Regions from separate parts of the Oceanibaculum indicum P24 genome, predicted to be linked through region 1. Evidence: predicted binding sites of a transcription regulator. Region 1 holds the regulator's gene; each other region holds the start of a gene.
What was found. Region 1 encodes PhoB, which activates phosphate uptake and scavenging genes when phosphate is short. Its sites were predicted from a motif close to TNTCATAAAACTGTCA; they were not measured.

Region 1 (5,929 bases):
GAGATCGTGAAATCCATGCTGCCGGCCGCGAACGAGGCGCGCCGCACCAGCGTGCCGGCCAGCCACCTGACGCTGGCGCTGCAATGCGGCGGTTCCGACGCCTATTCCGGCATTACCGCCAACCCGGCGCTGGGCGCGGCCGCTGACCTGCTGGTCCGGCATGGCGGCACGGCGATCCTCTCTGAAACGCCGGAAATCTATGGCGCCGAGCATCTGCTGACCCGGCGCGCCATCGACCGCAAGACCGGCGAGAAGCTGATCGAGCGCATCCGCTGGTGGGAGGAATACACCAGCCGCAATGGCGGGGAGATGAATAACAACCCCTCGCCCGGCAACAAGGCCGGCGGCCTGACCACCATCCTGGAAAAGTCGCTGGGTGCCGCTGCCAAGGGCGGCACGACAAACCTGACCGGCGTGTTCAAATATGCCGAACCGATCAACACCAAGGGCTTCGTGTTCATGGATTCGCCGGGCTATGACCCCTGTTCGGTGACCGGGCAGGTGGCCAGCGGCGCCAACATCGTGTGCTTCACCACCGGGCGCGGCTCGGTGTTCGGCAACAAGCCCTCGCCCTCGCTGAAGCTTGCCACCAACTCCGCCATGTACCGCAAGCTGGAGGAGGATATGGATGTGAATTGCGGCGCCGTGCTGGATGAGGGCATCTCGATCCAGGATATGGGCCAGCGCATCTTCGACCTCATCCTGCGCGTGGCCTCTGGCGAGAAATCCAAGAGCGAGGCCCAGGGTTTCGGCGATGCGGAATTCATCCCCTGGCAGGTTGGCGCCGTAATGTAACGATATGGCGGTTGACCGGCGGCATCCCTGCCGGCCTATGCTGTAGGTTCCGTTAAGCCTTCCGCCAGCCCGAGGCCCCCATGCCCGCAACCCGACTGTCGCGCTCCGCGATCGTCAAGACCAGCCTGCTGCTGTCCCTGCCTGTCGGGCTGGTGCTGCTGGTGCTGGTCGCCGGCGGCCAGCTGAATGGCTGGCCCGCCCTGCTGGGCTGGGCGATTTCTCCCGGCATCTTCGCGTTGCTGGTGCAGCGTCATTTTCAGCGCATTGCCCGGCTGGAAGCGGCGGTTGAGGGCGGTTCGGCGGAGATCGAGCCGAACAGCCCGCTCGCCCCGTTGGCCGGCCGCATCGAATCGCTGCATCGCGTGCAGGCGGAAAATCTGGGCGCCCTGCGGCAGCGCCTCCATGCCGCCCATGTCGCGCTGGAATCGCTGCCCGACCCGCTGCTGCTAATCGATGCCGAGGCAACCATCGTGGCCACCAACCGGGCCGCCCGCGAGATCTTCGGCGAGGCGCTGGCGGGCAGGGCGGTCGCCAGCAATCTGCGCCATCCGGAGGTGCTGAAGGCGGTGGAGACGGCCCTTGAACAGGGGCAGGGCCGCACTGTCGAGATGACCATGCTGGTGCCCATCGAGCGCAGTTTCGCCGTCAGTGTCGAACCGTTGCGCGAACCGGGGCCGGATGACAGCCGGGCGCTGATCCTGATGCACGAGCTGACGGCGATGAAGCGCACGGAGCAGATGCGCGCCGATTTCGTTGCCAATGCGAGCCATGAGCTGCGCACGCCGCTCTCCACGCTGGTCGGCTTCATCGAGACGCTGCGCGGCCCGGCCAAGGACGATCCGGAAGCGCATGAGCGGTTCCTGGAAATCATGCATGAGCAGAGCCTGCGCATGTCGCGGCTGGTGAACGACTTGCTGTCGCTTTCGCGGATCGAGCTGAACGAGCATACGCCGCCGCGCGGGCTGGCCGACCTGTCGCGCATTCTTTCCAGCGTGAAGGCGACGCTGGACATGCAGGCGGCGACCAAGGACATGGACATCCAGCTCGATATCGAGGACGGGCTGCCGCCGGTCACCGGCGACGAGGACGAGCTGGCGCAGGTGGCGCAGAACCTGATCGACAATGCGACCAAATATGGCCGGCCCGGCACACCGATCCGGGTAACGGCCCGGCGCGCCGACAGCGTGCCGGCAGCCTTCCCCAAGGCACCGCATGGCGCGGTCCTGATCCGTGTTCAGGACCAGGGCGAGGGCATCCCGCGCGAGCATATTCCGCGCCTGACCGAACGGTTCTACCGGGTCGACAAGGCGCGCAGCCGCGATCTTGGCGGCACCGGTCTTGGCCTTGCCATCGTGAAGCACATCGTCAGCCGCCACCGGGGGGCGCTTTCCGTCGACAGCCAGGTCGGCAAGGGCAGCGCCTTCACCGTCTATCTGCCGGTCGCCGCATCCGCGGGCTGAACGGCCGCCGCGAAAACCCCCGATTCGATGTCGATGTAATAAAAGCGTCATCGAAACGTAGTATTTATGCCGTGCAAGCCCGTTATTGATAGCGCAGGCGCACGGTCCGCCATCGATCATGCCCTTGGAAAGGAAGCCTCATGCCCACCCATACCGTGAAATCCTTCGACGAGGAATTGAAGCGGCTGATGAATCTCATCTCGCAGATGGGCGGGCTGGTGGAGACGCAGGTGCAGGACTGCATCCAGTCCCTGGCGAAGCGCGACAGCACCATCGCCGAGCGGGTGATCCAGGGCGATCTGAAGATCGACAGCCTGGAGCATGATGTCAACGATCTGACGGTTCGCATGCTGGCACTGCGCCAGCCGCTGGCCGAGGATCTGCGCCGCGTTGTTGGCGCGCTGAAGATTTCCGCCGATCTGGAACGCATTGGCGACTACGCCGCGAACATCTCCAAGCGGTCAGTGGCCCTGAACCAGGTACCGCCGGCACGGCCCGCGACCGGTATACCGCGCATGGGCCGGATGGTGCAGCAGATCCTGAAGGAAGTGCTGGACGCCTATGTCGAACAGGATGCCGAAAAGGCCCTGCTGGTCTGGCGCCGGGACGAGGAGGTGGACGAGATGTACACCAGCCTGTTCCGCGAGCTGCTGACCTACATGATGGAAGACCCGCGCAACATCACGCCCTGCACGCATCTTCTGTTCATGGCGAAGAATATCGAGCGCATCGGCGACCATGCCACCAATATCGCCGAGACGCTGTACTACCAGGTAACCGGCCGGCCGCTGACCGCCGAGCGGCCGAAGGGCGACACCAGCGCGTTCACCGTCGTCGAGCCGGAGAACTGACCTACGGTTTGAAACATTTCCACTGGCCTTTTTCCCTTGAGGCCTGCCGAGATTGGACCACACGATGAAGCCGCTGATCCTGATTGTCGAAGACGAAGCCGCGATCGTCACGCTGCTCAGCTACAATTTGGAGCGCGAGGGCTTCCAGGTCCTCGAAGCGCGCGACGGCGAGGAAGGGCTGCTGCTGGCCACCGAGCGCCGGCCCGACCTGATCCTGCTGGACTGGATGCTGCCGCTGTTGTCCGGCATCGAGGTCTGCCGCCGGCTGCGCCGCACCCCGCAGACCCGCAGCATCCCGATCATCATGCTGACGGCCCGCGGCGAGGAAGGCGACCGGGTACGAGGCCTGAATGCCGGCGCCGACGATTACGTCACCAAGCCCTTCAGCCCCAGCGAACTGCTGGCCCGCGTCCGCGCCGTCATGCGCCGCGCCCGGCCTGCCGCCGATGCCGAGACGCTACGCTGCGGCGACATCGTCATGGACATTGCCGCCCACAAGGTGAAGCGCGGCGACCGCGATGTGCATCTTGGGCCGACCGAATTCCGCCTGCTGCGCCATTTCCTGGAGCATCAGGGCCGTGTCTTCTCCCGCGAACAACTGCTGGATTCGGTCTGGGGGGCGGATGTCTATGTCGAGCCGCGCACCGTGGATGTGCATATCCGCCGGCTGCGCAAGGCGCTGAACGAGGATGCCGAGGGCGACCCGATCCGCACCGTCCGGTCGGCCGGCTATGCGCTGGATGCCGTCGCGCCGCAATTCGCTTGACACTCCATCAGTGCGTCGACTCTATATAAGAAATTAATGTAAAATATTATTTTATTCCCGTTTATCGCCCTGTCATTCCGGCTTTTTCGGCGAGTCTTCGAGCTGGCTCAAGAGCGCCGCGAGCCTCTCCTCGTCCAGGATCCCGATCTTCCGCGCCAGCTGGTGCGCCAGCCTGGTGGCGCTTGGCGACAGGCCGGCCGTGTCGATGGTGACGCGCGGATGGGATATCTCCGCCAGCCGATTCAGCGCTTCCGCATCGTCCCAGATGAGCCCAAAATAACCGCAGATCTGATGGATCAGCCCGTCGGTGGGCCGGCCGCGATGGCCATGCTCCAGCGCCGAGAGATAGGCCGAGGAGACCTGCAGCGCAGCCGCCATCTCCTTCAGTGTAACGCCACGCGCGGCACGCAGCGCCCGCAGCCTTTCCCCGAATGGCGTCATGCCTCCTCCCGCACCCGACGCAGCAGCACATAGAGCGCACCGCCGCCGCCATCCTTTGGCTGGGCATGGACGAAGGCCAGCACCTTCTCGCGGTTGCCGCCCTCATTCAGCCAGCGCGGCACCTCGCGCTTCAGCACGCCAGCCTCATAGCGGCCGAATTCGTCACGCCGCGTCCCCTTGCCGGTGATCACCAGCACGCAGCGCAGGCCGCGCGCCTGCGACCGGGCGATGAATCCGTTCAGTGCCACATGGGCGGCATCCTGCGTCATCCCATGCAGATCGATGCGCGCCTCAATGGCGACCTGGCCGCGTTTCAGGCGCATCTGGCTGCGCTTGTCGAGCCCTGGCGCGCTATCATGCTTCAGGGCCGGCAGGATGACCGGCGCCTTGACCGGCTGTGCGACCGGCTGAGGAAGTGGCTCGTCCTTTGGCACCCGGCCGCGCTTGCGGCTGGCCGGCGCCATGCCTTCGGCCTCGGGGGGGGCGGGAACCGGTTCCGGCGGCAGCTCATCCAGCCTGCCCAACCGCAGGCGCTTATCCTGCGGCAGCGGCTTGGCATCCTTCACGACCTGGCGGAAAAGCTCAGCCTCGTCCTTGCTGGCGCGCCGCCGGGCCATGCCTAGCCGTCGATCAGGACAATGTGCAGCCGGCGCGGTCCGTGGGCGCCCATCAGGATCTTCTGCTCGATATCGCCGGTGCGCGACGGGCCGGTGATGAAATTCACCGTGCGCGGCATGGAATCCTTCGCCTGCGCATCGCGCAGCCGCGCCCAGCCATCCTCGTAGGAACCAACGATCTGGCTCTTCTTCAGCACCACGATATGGGTCTCGGGCAGCAGGTTCAGTGTGGTCGGGCTGTGCGGGCCGGAGGTCAGCATCAGCGTGCCGGTCTCGGCAATGCCGGCAAAGGCCGGGGTCACGCTGGCCGTATCCGGCTCCTCCGCCTTGCCGGTTTTGATAGTCAGGGTCGGGCGCTTGTCCCAGGGAAGGCCGGACAGCCAGGCATCCGGCGCCACGCGCAATTCGGCCGGCAGATTATGCTGCGCCAGATAGTCGGCGATGGCGTCAGGGACCTCTGCGGCATCCGCGACCTGGCTGATGGTGGCCTGCACGCCTTCAGCCATCTCGACGAACAGGGTGACCTGCTGGTCGTGCGGCAGCTGCGCCCGCTGCGGGATCAGGTTCGGCCTGTGCTCCGCGATCCGCTGTTCCAGCTGCGCCGCCGGCTCGCCGTCCAGCGCACTGCGGCCAAGCGACCGGCGGATGCCGGCCAGGATCTGATCGCGCGGGGACATGTCGGGCATCAGGCGGCCCCCTTCTTTTCGCGGTAAAGCTCCTGGAAGGTGCGACCCTGCGGGGCGGGCATGTCGCGCACCGAAGTCCAGCCCCCGGCCAGCGGCAGCGACCGGAACCGCCCCTTATCCCGGCCGAACCGGCCAAGCAGCTTCATGGCAATGCCGGTCAGGCGCTGATAGAGCGCCGGCCGCTTGGCGAAGAACGCCCAGAGGGCGAGGCCCGAGCGGTAGGGGGCCGGCGACAGCTTGCGTTCATATTCCCGCTTGCGCCAATGCCGCATCATCTTCGGCAGCGGAATACGCATCGGGCATACACTCTCGC
Region 2 (5,929 bases), on a different contig from region 1:
CCGGCATGGCTGGCGCGGTCCCATCGACCGCATCGATGTGCGTGGCAACTGGCAGATTGCCCTGGCGGGGATCAAGACGCCGGCCGGCCTGGCGCCCTGGCGGCTGGCCGTCGTGCTGGAGGTCGCCAATGACCGGGCCACGATCGGCCTGACCGATGGTGCGCCTGGCACGGTGCCGTTCTCGGAGCTGCGCTGGGCGCGGCCCTGGCAGGAGGACCAGAAGCTGGGGCCGGAGGTGCGCCGCGCCGGTGACGTACTGGCGGTCGGCGATGTAATCGCTGTCGAGGCCGTCTCGGACGGGAATTTCGCCCTGCGCCAGGTGCCCGAGGTCGAGGGCGCGCTGGTGGCGATGGACCCGCATACCGGCCGCGTGCTGGCGATGACCGGCGGCTGGAGTTTCGACGAAAGCCAGTTCAACCGGGTCACCCAGGCCAACCGGCAGCCGGGCTCCTCCTTCAAGCCCTTCGTCTATATGGCGGCGCTGGACAGCGGCTTCACGCCTGCCACCGTCATCATCGACGGCCCCATCGTGCTGGATCAGGGGCCGGGGCTGCCGAAATGGAAGCCCTCCAACTATTCCAACGAATTCTATGGCCCGCAGCCGATGCGCGTCGGCATCGAGAAGTCGCGCAATCTGATGACGGTGCGGCTTGCCGCCATGGTCGGCATGCCGAAAGTGGTGGATTACGCCCGCCGCTTCGGTGTGATGGACGATCTGCAGCCGCTGCTCTCCATGTCACTGGGCGCGGGGGAGACGACGCTGATGCGAATGACCGCTGGCTACGCCATGATCGTGAATGGCGGCAAGCGGATCACGCCGCATGTGATCGACCGCATCCAGGATCGCAATGGCCAGACGCTGTACCGTCACGATGCCCGGCCCTGCGAGGGCTGTCTGGTTGAAGGCTGGGACGGGCAGAGCGTGCCGCAGATTCCCGACCAGCGCCAGGAGGTGGTCTCGCCGGTTACCGCCTATCAGATGACCTCCATGCTGCAAGGGGTCGTGCTGCGCGGCACCGGGCGGCGCATTGCCGAGCTCAACCGCCCGCTGGCCGGCAAGACCGGCACCACCAACGACAGTTTCGACACCTGGTTCGTCGGCTTCTCGCCGGACCTGGCGGTGGGTGTATTCGTTGGTTTCGACCAGCCGCGCACGCTGGGCGGGCGCGAGTCTGGCTCCACGGTCGCGGCGCCGATCTTCAAGGATTTCATGGCCGAAGCGCTGGAGGGTGAGCCCTCGATCCCGTTCCGCGTGCCACCCGGCGTGCAGTTCGTGCGCATTGATGCCTCGTCGGGCCAGCTGGCGCGGTCCGGCGATGGCGGTGCTGTGATCCTGGAAGCGTTCCGCCCCGGCACGGCACCGGAACCGGGACAGGTGGACATGCCGCCGGTGCCCGGCGTCAGCGAAGCGCCCGGCGACAGTGCCGCCCCGGTTGCGACCGGCCTCGGCGGCCTGTATTAAGGGCGCTCCCGCCGGCATGACGCCGGCGCAATGATTTGAACCGATTGGACTTGGAGAACGCGATGCGCGCGGAAATTCAAGCGGTCGCTGACGAGATCAGAGACTCGTTGGCGCTGCTGAGGAGGCATCTTTGACTGGGATCGTGCGGTTTCCCGGTTTGACGAGCTGAATGCCCTTACGGCCGACCCCAACCTCTGGAACGACAGCGAGAAGGCCCAGAAGCTGCTGCGCGAGCGCACCCAGCTGGAAAAGGGCATCGAAGGCTACCGCTCCATCGAGCGGGAGCTGAACGACACGCTGGAGCTGATCGAACTCGGCGAGATGGAGGACGATCAGGATGTCGTCGCCGAGGCCGAGAAGGCGCTGCAGCGCCTGCGTGAGATGGCGGCCAAGAAGCAGCTGGAAAGCCTGCTGTCAGGCGAGGCGGACGGAAATGACTGCTATCTCGAAGTGCATGCCGGCGCTGGCGGCACCGAGGCGCAGGACTGGGCCCTGATGCTGTCGCGCATGTACACGCGCTGGGCGGAACAGCACGACTACAAGGTCGAATGGCTGGAAGAGAGTGCGGGTGAAGAGGCCGGGCTGAAATCGGCCACGCTGAAGATCACCGGCCCCAATGCCTATGGCTGGCTGAAGCATGAAAGCGGCGTGCACCGGCTGGTGCGTATCTCGCCCTTCGATTCGCAGGCCCGGCGCCATACCAGCTTCTCCTCGGTGTGGGTCTATCCGGTGGTCGATGACGAGATCGAGGTCGAATACCAGGAAAAGGACCTGCGCATCGATACCTACCGGGCCTCGGGTGCCGGCGGCCAGCACGTGAACAAGACCGACAGTGCCATCCGCATCACCCACATCCCGACCGGCATCGTGGTGCAGTGCCAGAGCGACCGCTCGCAGCACAAGAACCGCGCCACCGCCTTCTCCATGCTGAAGGCGCGGCTCTATGAGCTGGAACTGCAGAAGCGCGAAGAGGCAGCACAGGCGCAGGAAGACGCCAAGACCGATATCGGCTGGGGCCACCAGATCCGCTCCTATGTGCTGCAGCCCTACCAGATGGTGAAGGATCTGCGCACCGGCGTGGAGACCGGCAATTCCGGCGCCGTGCTGGATGGCGATATCGACCGGTTCCTGGAAGCCTCGCTGGCCTCCAAGCTGGGTGAGGGCAGCGGCCAGACCGCCGCCTGACAGCGCTCGTAACGCAATAACGAAGAAGGCCGTCACCCGTGAGGGTGATGGCCTTTTTTCTGACGGCAGGGCTGGCTTGCCGGGCCAGGCATTGGTTATGGGCGATCAGCCAGTCGGATATGGACAAAGCTGTCATGGCAACGTAACCAGTATGTAAGAAAAGCGTCATTAATGACGGATACTGTCCGCGCAGAGCATCGACGGACATTTTGACAGGGAGGTTTCCATGCGTGTTCCCACTTTCATCGCTCTTGGCGTTGCCGCTTTCATGGGCTTTTCCGCCGGCGGCGCTGCCGCTGCCGACTGCCCGCGCGGCACGCTGGATGCCCGCTTCTGCGATCGCAATGGCGACATGGTCGCCGATGTGCCGGAAGCCAAGGACCAGATCGACCCGGCAACACTGATCTTCGCCTATACCCCGGTTGAGGACCCCGCAGTCTATGCCAAGGTTTGGGACGGCTTCCTGAAGCATATGGAAAAGACCACCGGCAAGAAGGTGCAGTTCTTCCCGGTGCAGTCGAACGCTGCCCAGATCGAGGCGATGCGCGCCGGCCGCCTGCATGTGGCGGGCTTCAACACCGGCTCCAACCCGCTGGCGGTGAACTGCGCCGGCTTCGTGCCCTTCACCATGATGGCGAAGGCCGATGACAGCTTCGGTTATGAGATGGAGATCATCACCTATCCGGGCAGCGGCATCGAAAAGGTCGAGGATATCAAGGGCCGCACCATGGCCTTTACCTCCGAGACCTCGAACTCCGGTTTCAAGGCGCCGTCCGCCCTGCTGCGCGCCGAATTCAAGATGGAGGCCGGCAAGGAGTTCAAGACCGCCTTCTCCGGCAAGCATGACAATTCGATCCTGGGCGTCGCCAACAAGGATTACGACGCTGCCGCCATCGCCAACTCGGTGATGAAGCGCATGATCGAGCGCGGCGTCATCAAGGCCGATCAGGTGAAGACGATCTACAAGTCGCAGACCTTCCCGACCACCGGCTATGGCCATGTCTACAATCTGAAGCCGGAGCTGGCGGAAAAGGTGAAGCAGGCCTTCGCCACCTTCGACTGGGAAGGCTCGGACCTGAAGAAGGAGTTCGAGAAGTCCGGCGAGGCTAAGTTTATCCCGATCACCTACAAGGGTCATTGGGAAGTGGTCCGCAAGATCGACCAGGCGATGGGCGTGAGCTACGCCTGCAAGTAAGCATATCCAATCGCTGACATAAGGGAGGCGGCCTGGCGCCGCCTCCCTTTCCGATTTTTGCGGGCATAAGGGACGTCTCATGCTGAAAATCCAGGGCCTGAGCAAGCGCTACAAGACCGGCGATCACGCGCTGAAAGGCGTCTCCATCGAGGTGCCCGCCGGGCAGGTGATGGCGCTGATCGGCCCGTCCGGCGCCGGTAAATCGACCCTGATTCGCTGCGTGAACCGGCTGGTCGAGCCGACCGACGGGCACGTCTTCCTGGCTGGCGAGGAAATTACCGGCAAGGGCAGCGGGGCCTTGCGGCGCCTGCGCCGGCGCATGGGGATGATCTTCCAGGAATATGCGCTCGTGGAGCGGCTGACGGTGATGGAGAATGTGCTCTCCGGTCAGTTGGGCTATGTCGGATTCTGGCGCAGCTATTTCCGGCGCTTCCCGCAGGAAGCGGTGGATCAGGCCTTCCAGACGCTGGAGCGGGTAGGGCTGCTCGACCATGTGGACAAGCGCGCCGACGCCCTGTCCGGCGGCCAGCGCCAGCGCGTCGGCATCGCCCGGGCGTTGCTTCAGAACCCCGACATCCTGCTGGTGGACGAACCGACCGCCAGCCTGGACCCCAAGACATCGCGCCAGATCATGCGGCTGATCTGCGAAATCTGCGCGGAGCGCGACCTCGCCGCCATCATCAACATCCACGATGTGCCGCTGGCGCAGATGTTCGCCCAGCGCATTGTGGGGCTGCGCGCCGGAGAAATCGTCTATGACGGCCCGCCGGAAGGGCTGACCGATGCCGTGCTGACGGAAATCTATGGCGAGGAGGACTGGACACTCGCCAACCAGCGCGACTCCGAGGATGAGGACAGCGAGCAGCGCCTTGATGAAGAACGCCTGGCGGGGGCGGTATGAGCCTCGCCTCCCCCTCTGGCGCCGCCGCTACCGGCCGGGTCTGGCGCCGGCCGCCACTGATCGCCAATCCGCTGTTGCGCTGGAGCCTGATTATCGGGTCGCTGGCCTATCTCGTGCTGGCCGTCGGCAGTGTCGAGGTGAACTGGCTGCGCATCTATGAAGGGCTGGACCGCGGCTGGGCCTTCATCAAGGGCTTCCTGGCCCCCGATTTCACCAGCCGCTGGGGTGACATCGTCGATGGCATGGTGGAAAGCCTGACGATGACCGTCACCTCCACGGCGGCCGGCATCCTGCTGTCCGTACCCATCGGCATCGGTGCGGCGCGCAATGTCGCCCCGCGCTGGATCTATTACGCCTGCCGGTCGATCATCGCCGTGTCGCGCAGCTTCCAGGAAGTCATCATCGCCATCGTGCTGGTGGCGCTGGTCGGCTTCGGACCGCTGGCCGGCTTCATCACCCTGTCCTTCGCCACCATCGGCTTCCTGTCGAAGCTGTTGGCCGAGGATATCGAGGATATCGACCCGGCGCCGGCCGAGGCCATCCGTGCCACCGGCGGCAGCTGGTTCCAGTGGCTGAATTACGGCATCCAGCCGCAGGTCATGCCGCGGCTGATCGGCCTGTGCCTGTACCGGCTGGACATCAATTTCCGGGAATCGGCAGTGATCGGCATCGTCGGCGCCGGCGGTATCGGTGCGACGCTGAACACGGCCATTGATCGCTACGAATTCGATTCGGCTGCCGCCGTGCTGATCCTCATCATCGTGATCGTCATGGCCGCCGAATACTCCTCCAGCTATATCCGCAAGTGGATTCAGTGACATGCCGGTGACGGAACGGAACGGCAAGCCGGAATGGGCGCTGCGCACGACGCCGCAACAGCTGGCCATCTGGGCCGGCTGGCTGGCCGGTGTGGCGCTGTTCGTCTATTGCTGGGAACTGATGACCCAGACCACCATCTGGGCCTTCTTCTGGGATGCGCCGCGCCAGGCCGGTGACCTGTTTGGCCGCATGGTGCCGCCACGCTGGAGCTATATGGAGCAGCTCTGGTGGCCGCTGTGGGACACGCTGAACATCGCCACGCTGGGCACGCTTGCGGGCATCGTCATGGCCGTGCCGGTAGCTTTCATGGCGGCGCGCAACACCACGCCCAGCGCCACCTTCCTGCGGCCGCTGGCGCTGCTGATCA
Region 3 (5,929 bases), on a different contig from region 1:
GGCAGACCAGCGCGATCACGAGGCCGCCGACAAGGCCCAGCGGGATCACCGCGAGGCACAGCAGCAGCGTCATGCCCAGCCCGCGCAGCAGCAGTGGCAGCACCTGGCGCATGATGTCGATGTTGAAGAACTGGTCGAGCAGCAGGTCCATGCGTGGCTCCTACGCCCGGTCCCAGGCGAAGCGGGTTTCCAGCCAGCGCCCCAGGATCACCACCGGCACGAACAGCGCGACATAGGCGAGCGAGCCCAGCAGCAGCGGCGTCGCATTGCCGGAAAAGCTCTGCGCGGTCTGCGCCTGCATCAGTATTTCCGGCACGCCGATGACCGCCCCCAGCGCCGTGTTCTTGGTGATGGCGATGGTGCGGTTGGTCAGCGGCGGCACGGTCAGGCGCACCGCCTGCGGCAGGATGATGTAGGCCAGCGTCTGGGCGAGCGTCAGGCCGGTCGAGCGCGCGGCTTCCCACTGGCCCTTGCGAATCGAGGCGATGCCGGCCCAGAAGATTTCCTCGGAAAATGCCGCCAGCACCAGCGAGAGCACCAGCCACAGCACGGCGAAGCTGGACAGGTTGATGCCGACATTGGGCAGCCCGAAATAGACGATCAGGATGACGACCAGCGGCGGCAGCGCGCGGAAGATGTCGACGAAGCCGACGATCATCCAGTTGAGCGGCCTGATGTGGAAGCTGCGGATCGCCGCCAGCAGCAGACCCGCCAGGATGCCGGTGACGACCACCGCGGCGGCGGCCTGCACGGTCACCACCATGCCCCAGAGGATATCCGGCAGGTATCTGTCGATGACCTTCTGGTTGAAGAAGGCGTCGAGGAAAATATCCAGCCCGCTCATGGCGTTACGCCTGGAAGTTCGCGAGAAAGGCGCGGGTGCGCTCGTGCCCGGGCGATCCGAATATCGCGGCCGGCGGGCCCTGTTCGACGATCACCCCGCCATCCATGAACACCACGCGGTCGGCGGCGTCGCGGGCAAAGCGCATCTCGTGGCTGACCACCATCATGGTCATGCCGGCGTCGCGCAGTTCATGCATCACCTGCAGCACGCTGCCGACCAGTTCCGGGTCCAGCGCGGAGGTCGGCTCGTCGAACAGCATGATCTTCGGCTCCAGCGCCATCGCGCGGGCAATCGCCGCGCGCTGCTGCTGCCCGCCGGACAGCTGGGCGGGGTAGGAGTCCAGCTTGTCGGCCAGCCCGACGCGCGCCAGCGCTGCCTCGGCGATCTCGCGTGCCTCAGCCTTGCTTTTCTTCAGCACCTTGCGCAGCGCCAGCATGACGTTCGCCAGCACGCTCATATGCGGGTAGAGGTTGAAGGACTGGAACACCATGCCGATGCGCTGGCGCATGCGGTTGATGTCGGTCTGCGGATCCAGCAGCTCCACGCCATCGACGCGGATCGACCCCTCGTCCGGCACTTCCAGCAGGTTGCAGCAGCGCAGCAGCGTGCTCTTGCCGGAGCCGGACGGGCCAATGACGAACACAAGCTCCTGCGGCGCCACCGCAAGGTCGATGCCTTTTAGCACTTCGAGGTCGGCATAATTCTTCCGCAGGCCGGCAATATCCAGCATGGCGGCGGGGTTGGACAAGTGGGGACTCCTAACTCAACAGAAATGTCATTGCCGGGCTTGACCCGGCAATCCAGCCTTCACCGGCCTGGACGGTTGTGCACCGCCTCAGGCAAGGCGCCGCCCCTGGATGCCCGGGTCAGGCCCGGGCATGACAGGAAGGGGTCGTAAACGATCAGCCGCAGGACGGGGTGTGTTCGGTCGGGTCGTAGCCGGTCATCCCCGGCACGCCATAGCCCGGATAGACCGTGACCGCTGCGGAGCCGGCCGCCGGCTTGGTGCCGAACCACTTCTCGTGCATCGCGGCCATGGTGCCGTCCAGCTTCATGCACTCGATGGCGTTCTCCACCAGCTTGCGCATTTCGGCATTGTCCTTGCGGATCGGCGCGGCCCAGACGAGGCCGGTGGAATGCAGGTAGGACAGCTTGATCTGCGGGTTCTTCTTCACCGCCCAGGCGGCGACCGTGTTGCCGGCGACATTGGCGTAGGCGCGGCCGGAAATCACCGCCTGGATCGCATCGGTGTTGGTGCCGAAGGTCTCGACCTTCCAGCCGATCTGGTCGGCGAGGCCGCGCACCCAGCTGTCGTAGGCGGAGCCGCGATTGACCGCGATCACCTTGTCCTTCAGTTCGGCCAGATCCTTGATGTCCGGCGTGCCGGCCTTGGTGACGAACTGGTAGTCGGTGTTCAGGTAGCCTTCGGTGAACAACAGGTTCTCCGCACGCTCCTTGGTTACCGTGGTCGGGGCGGCGATGAAATCATAGGTGCCGGCCTGCAGGCCCGGCAGCAGGCCGGAAAACTGGGTGGCTTCGATGGTCACGCCGCGCCCGGTGCGCTTGCCGATCTCGTTGGCGAGGTCGATATTGAAGCCCTCGACGCCGCCGCTCAGATTCGGCATGGCGTGCGGTGCGAAGGTGCCGTCCACGCCGGTCTTCAGCGGCTCCGCCTGCACAGCGGCAGCGGCGAGCAGCAGGGCGCAGGTCGCGCCGGCCAGTAGTTTCATGTCGCAATCTCCCAGATTTGCCTGAATAAGGGTGCCCACGCGAACGGGGCGGCGTTCACCTGTCAGCAATCGCCGTGCCATGCACGGCAGGCCAGCCCGACGCTGGCATTCTGTGCGCTCATCTGGGGCTATTCGCCCAGCGTAGGAGCATTTCCGCCCGCTGTCCTGACCAATTCTTGCGCAGATGGCCAAAAAGTTGACAGCACCGCTTACCAGCCCATTTCACTCCGCAACGGTTAAAACGATGGAGCGGAGGCCATGAAAAGGATGCGCAAGTCTGTTGGTGCCTTTCTGGCAGTGCTGATGGCGACAGCGATGACGAATGTTCCCCAGGCGGCAGCGGAGCCGGTTGGTGTGACGCTGGGCACCTCGACCCAGGGCGGCGGATTCAGCCTGTATGGCAATGCGCTTGCCGAGGCGATCAATGCTGCCGATCCGGGTCTGAAGGTCGAACCGCGTTCGACCCGCGGGACGGGTGAGAATCTGCCGCTGCTGGAAAAGGGCGAGCTGGATATCGCGCTGGTACAGGGTACCTCCGCCTATGAGGCGCTGGCAGGGATCGGCCAGCCGAAGTCGGAGCTGAAAATCCTGACGGCGATGTATTCCAGTCCCGGCGTTTTTGCCGTGCGTGGCGATGTGGAGGCGCGCAGCATCGAAGATCTGAAGGGCAGGACGGTGGTGTTCGGCACCGAAGCATCCGGCCTCGTCGTCATGGCGAATTATGTGTTGGATGGGCTGGGCCTCGACATGCGGCGCGATTTCGACGCGGTCTTCGTGAAGCGCGCCTCGGAGTCCCCGCCCAAGGTGATCGGCGGGGAGGCGGTGGCGCTGTGGGGTGCCGGCGTCGGCTGGCCGGGCTTCGTGAAGGTGTCGGAAGGGCCGGCGGGCGCCCGGTTCATCGGCCTGACGCCGGAACAGGTGGCGCAGGTGCGGGCCAAGCACAGTTTCCTGAAACCGATGCGGCTGCCCGCCGGCAGCTATGCCGGCCAGGCGGGGGCGGTGCAGACCGTAGGCTCCTGGAATTTCGTGCTGACCCGCACCGACCTGTCGGAGGATGTCGCCTACCGGCTGATCGCGGCCATCGACAAGGCCGGCCCGGCCCTGACGGCGAAGCTCGATCAGGCGGCGGAGACGACGCCGGCCAACACGGCGGAAGGCGCGCCGGACAAGGCGATGATCCATCCGGGCGTAGTCCGTTACCTGACGGAGAAGGGGCTGCTGTAAGGCACTTCGGGCAATCGCTTTTTGCGATTGGTTTGACCAAAACAATCAATTTTCCGGACCGCGAACCGCCGGATATTCTGGTTCCAGGATGGTATTCGCCCTCGCAATGCCTGGTGTCATGCACCGGCGCGGGACGCAAATCAGGAATCGTTATCGGGCTTCGCGGGCCGTTTGGGTTAGTCGCCAATGGGCGGCCTGCGGGATAGGCCGGGAACCTTCGGGTTCCCGGTCTTTTCTTGTGTTCTCCAGCCCTTGTCCTGTCATGAAAAATTCATCGACCGCTTCATTGCGCGGCGCCGGGCGCTGCGACACTATCCGCCGCTGATCCGCACGGGGCATCTGGGAAGGGCGGGCTGTCCATGGCGTTGACTCTTGCCAGCATTCTGGCTGGCCTGGGGCTGTTCTTTGTCGGCAAGGATCTGCTGACCTCCAACCTGCGCAACATGGTCGGGCGCAGCGTGCAGCTGATCCTGTCGCGCGTCGCCGCCTATCCCCTGCTGGGCTTGTCCTGGGGCGCGGTGCTGGGCGCGATGATCCAAAGCACCGCCATCGTCACCTTCATCCTGGTCGGGCTGCTGACGGCGCGCATGATCGAGCCGCGCCGCGCCCTGCCGATCCTGATGGGCGGCAATATCGGCAGCGCACTCATCCTGCTGCTGGTCACGCTGGATATCCGCATCGTCGTCATGCTGGCGCTGGGGCTGACCGGAATTCTGCTGACGCAGGGCCGGCTGCAGCATTGGAAGGCGGCGCTGAGTGCCATCTTCGGCCTGTGCCTGCTGTATTACGGGCTGGTGCTGCTAAAGTCCGGTACGGTGCCGCTCGCCCAGTCCGACGATGTGATGGCGCTGATGGCAACCCTCAATGGCTCGCTGTCGGCGGCCTTCCTGATCGGGGCTGCTCTGTCGGCGGCCTGCCAATCCTCCATCACCGTGGCACTGCTGGGTATCGGCTTTCTGGGTAGCGGGCTGTTCAGTTTCGAGCAGGCGATGCTGGTGATCTATGGCACCAACCTGGGCAGCGGCATCGTCACCTATCTGCTGGCCGGCGGGGTGCAGGGGACGGCGCGGCGCATGGCGCTGTTCCAGCTTGGCTTCAACCTGACCGGCTGCGTCCTGCTACTGGCGCTGTTCGTTGCCGAGCATGTTTTCGGCGTGCCGCTGGTCATGGCGCTGCTGCGGGCAGTCTCCTCCGATGTGCCGCAGCAGCTGGCGCTCAGCTACCTCGTCTTCAACAGTGTGACGGCGCTGTTCCTGTTCCCGTTGATCGGCCTCGTGGAGCAGCTGCTGGCCCGTCGCTGCCCGCCCTCGCCGCAGGAGAGCGACAGCCAGCTCGCCTATCTCAGCCCGGAGACGGCCCGCGATTCCGCGACCGCCATCCTGCTGACCGAGAAGGAGCAGCTGCGCCTGCTGGAGCGGCTGCCGCGCTATGCGGAGTTGTTGCGGCAGGCCGAAACGCCGGCCCGCAAGGCACGGCTGGAGGCGCTGCACAAGGCGTTCGTCTCGGTGCATGGCCAGACGAAGCCCTATATCGCCGGGCTGGCGGAGGGCGATTTGACGGCGGACAGCCATGAGCGGGTCTATCGCATCGTGGACCGGCATGACCGGCTGGGTTCGATAGAAGCGGTGCTGTACGAGTTTGCCGCGGCTGCACCGTTGCTGGAAGACAGCACGGCGCTGGCGGCGATCCGCGAGGCGCTGACCGAGGGGCTGGATGCGCTGCTGCTATCCTATGTCGAGGCGATGGCCGGCGACGATCCCGACGATATGGCGCTGATCGAACGGATCACCGGCGACCGGGGCGAGCTGATGGAAGGGGTGCGACGCAGCTTCTTCAACGATGCCGCGCTGGAGCTCGATCGCGACGAGAAGATGGGGCTGCTGCAGCTGACCGGCCTGTTCGAACGGCTGGTCTGGCTGCTGCGCGAAATGGCGCTGAAGGCGCCGTTCGAGGCCGGGACGCGCCCGGCGCTCGAAGCGGCATAGCAGGCTTACGCGCCGCCCTTACTCGCCGCCGGTATCGGCGACGAGGCCGGCCTTCTCGATGGCGTGCACGGCGCACAGCTCGTCATTCTCCGACACGTCGCCGGTGACGCCCACCGCGCCCAGGATGCGGCCATCCTTGTTCTTCA

Region 2: a site for PhoB is predicted at 2,800-2,815, ahead of phnD (phosphate/phosphite/phosphonate ABC transporter substrate-binding protein). Genes of this name have one in related genera too.
Region 3: a site for PhoB is predicted at 4,057-4,072, ahead of P24_RS00160 (Na/Pi cotransporter family protein). Genes of this name have one in related genera too.

Annotation. Positions count from the first base shown of each region.
Region 1 covers NZ_AMRL01000002.1:203,113-209,041, forward strand. Annotated here, with positions in the region: gene P24_RS02915 (UxaA family hydrolase) at 1-795, shown strand, start outside; gene P24_RS02920 (ATP-binding protein) at 876-2,255, shown strand; gene phoU (phosphate signaling complex protein PhoU) at 2,396-3,106, shown strand; gene phoB (phosphate regulon transcriptional regulator PhoB) at 3,171-3,872, shown strand; gene P24_RS02935 (helix-turn-helix domain-containing protein) at 3,945-4,313, opposite strand; gene P24_RS02940 (Smr/MutS family protein) at 4,310-4,930, opposite strand; gene P24_RS02945 (LutC/YkgG family protein) at 4,933-5,616, opposite strand; gene P24_RS02950 (LutB/LldF family L-lactate oxidation iron-sulfur protein) at 5,616-5,929, opposite strand, start outside.
Region 2 covers NZ_AMRL01000022.1:43,841-49,769, reverse strand. Annotated here, with positions in the region: gene P24_RS14695 (penicillin-binding protein 1A) at 1-1,462, shown strand, start outside; one part of gene prfB (peptide chain release factor 2) at 1,525-1,593, shown strand; one part of gene prfB (peptide chain release factor 2) at 1,595-2,647, shown strand; gene phnD (phosphate/phosphite/phosphonate ABC transporter substrate-binding protein) at 2,874-3,842, shown strand; gene phnC (phosphonate ABC transporter ATP-binding protein) at 3,922-4,743, shown strand; gene phnE (phosphonate ABC transporter, permease protein PhnE) at 4,740-5,561, shown strand; gene phnE (phosphonate ABC transporter, permease protein PhnE) at 5,563-5,929, shown strand, end outside.
Region 3 covers NZ_AMRL01000001.1:29,337-35,265, reverse strand. Annotated here, with positions in the region: gene P24_RS00185 (amino acid ABC transporter permease) at 1-151, opposite strand, end outside; gene P24_RS00180 (amino acid ABC transporter permease) at 161-844, opposite strand; gene P24_RS00175 (amino acid ABC transporter ATP-binding protein) at 849-1,574, opposite strand; gene P24_RS00170 (transporter substrate-binding domain-containing protein) at 1,747-2,574, opposite strand; gene P24_RS00165 (TAXI family TRAP transporter solute-binding subunit) at 2,833-3,798, shown strand; gene P24_RS00160 (Na/Pi cotransporter family protein) at 4,158-5,783, shown strand; gene P24_RS00155 (GlcG/HbpS family heme-binding protein) at 5,802-5,929, opposite strand, start outside.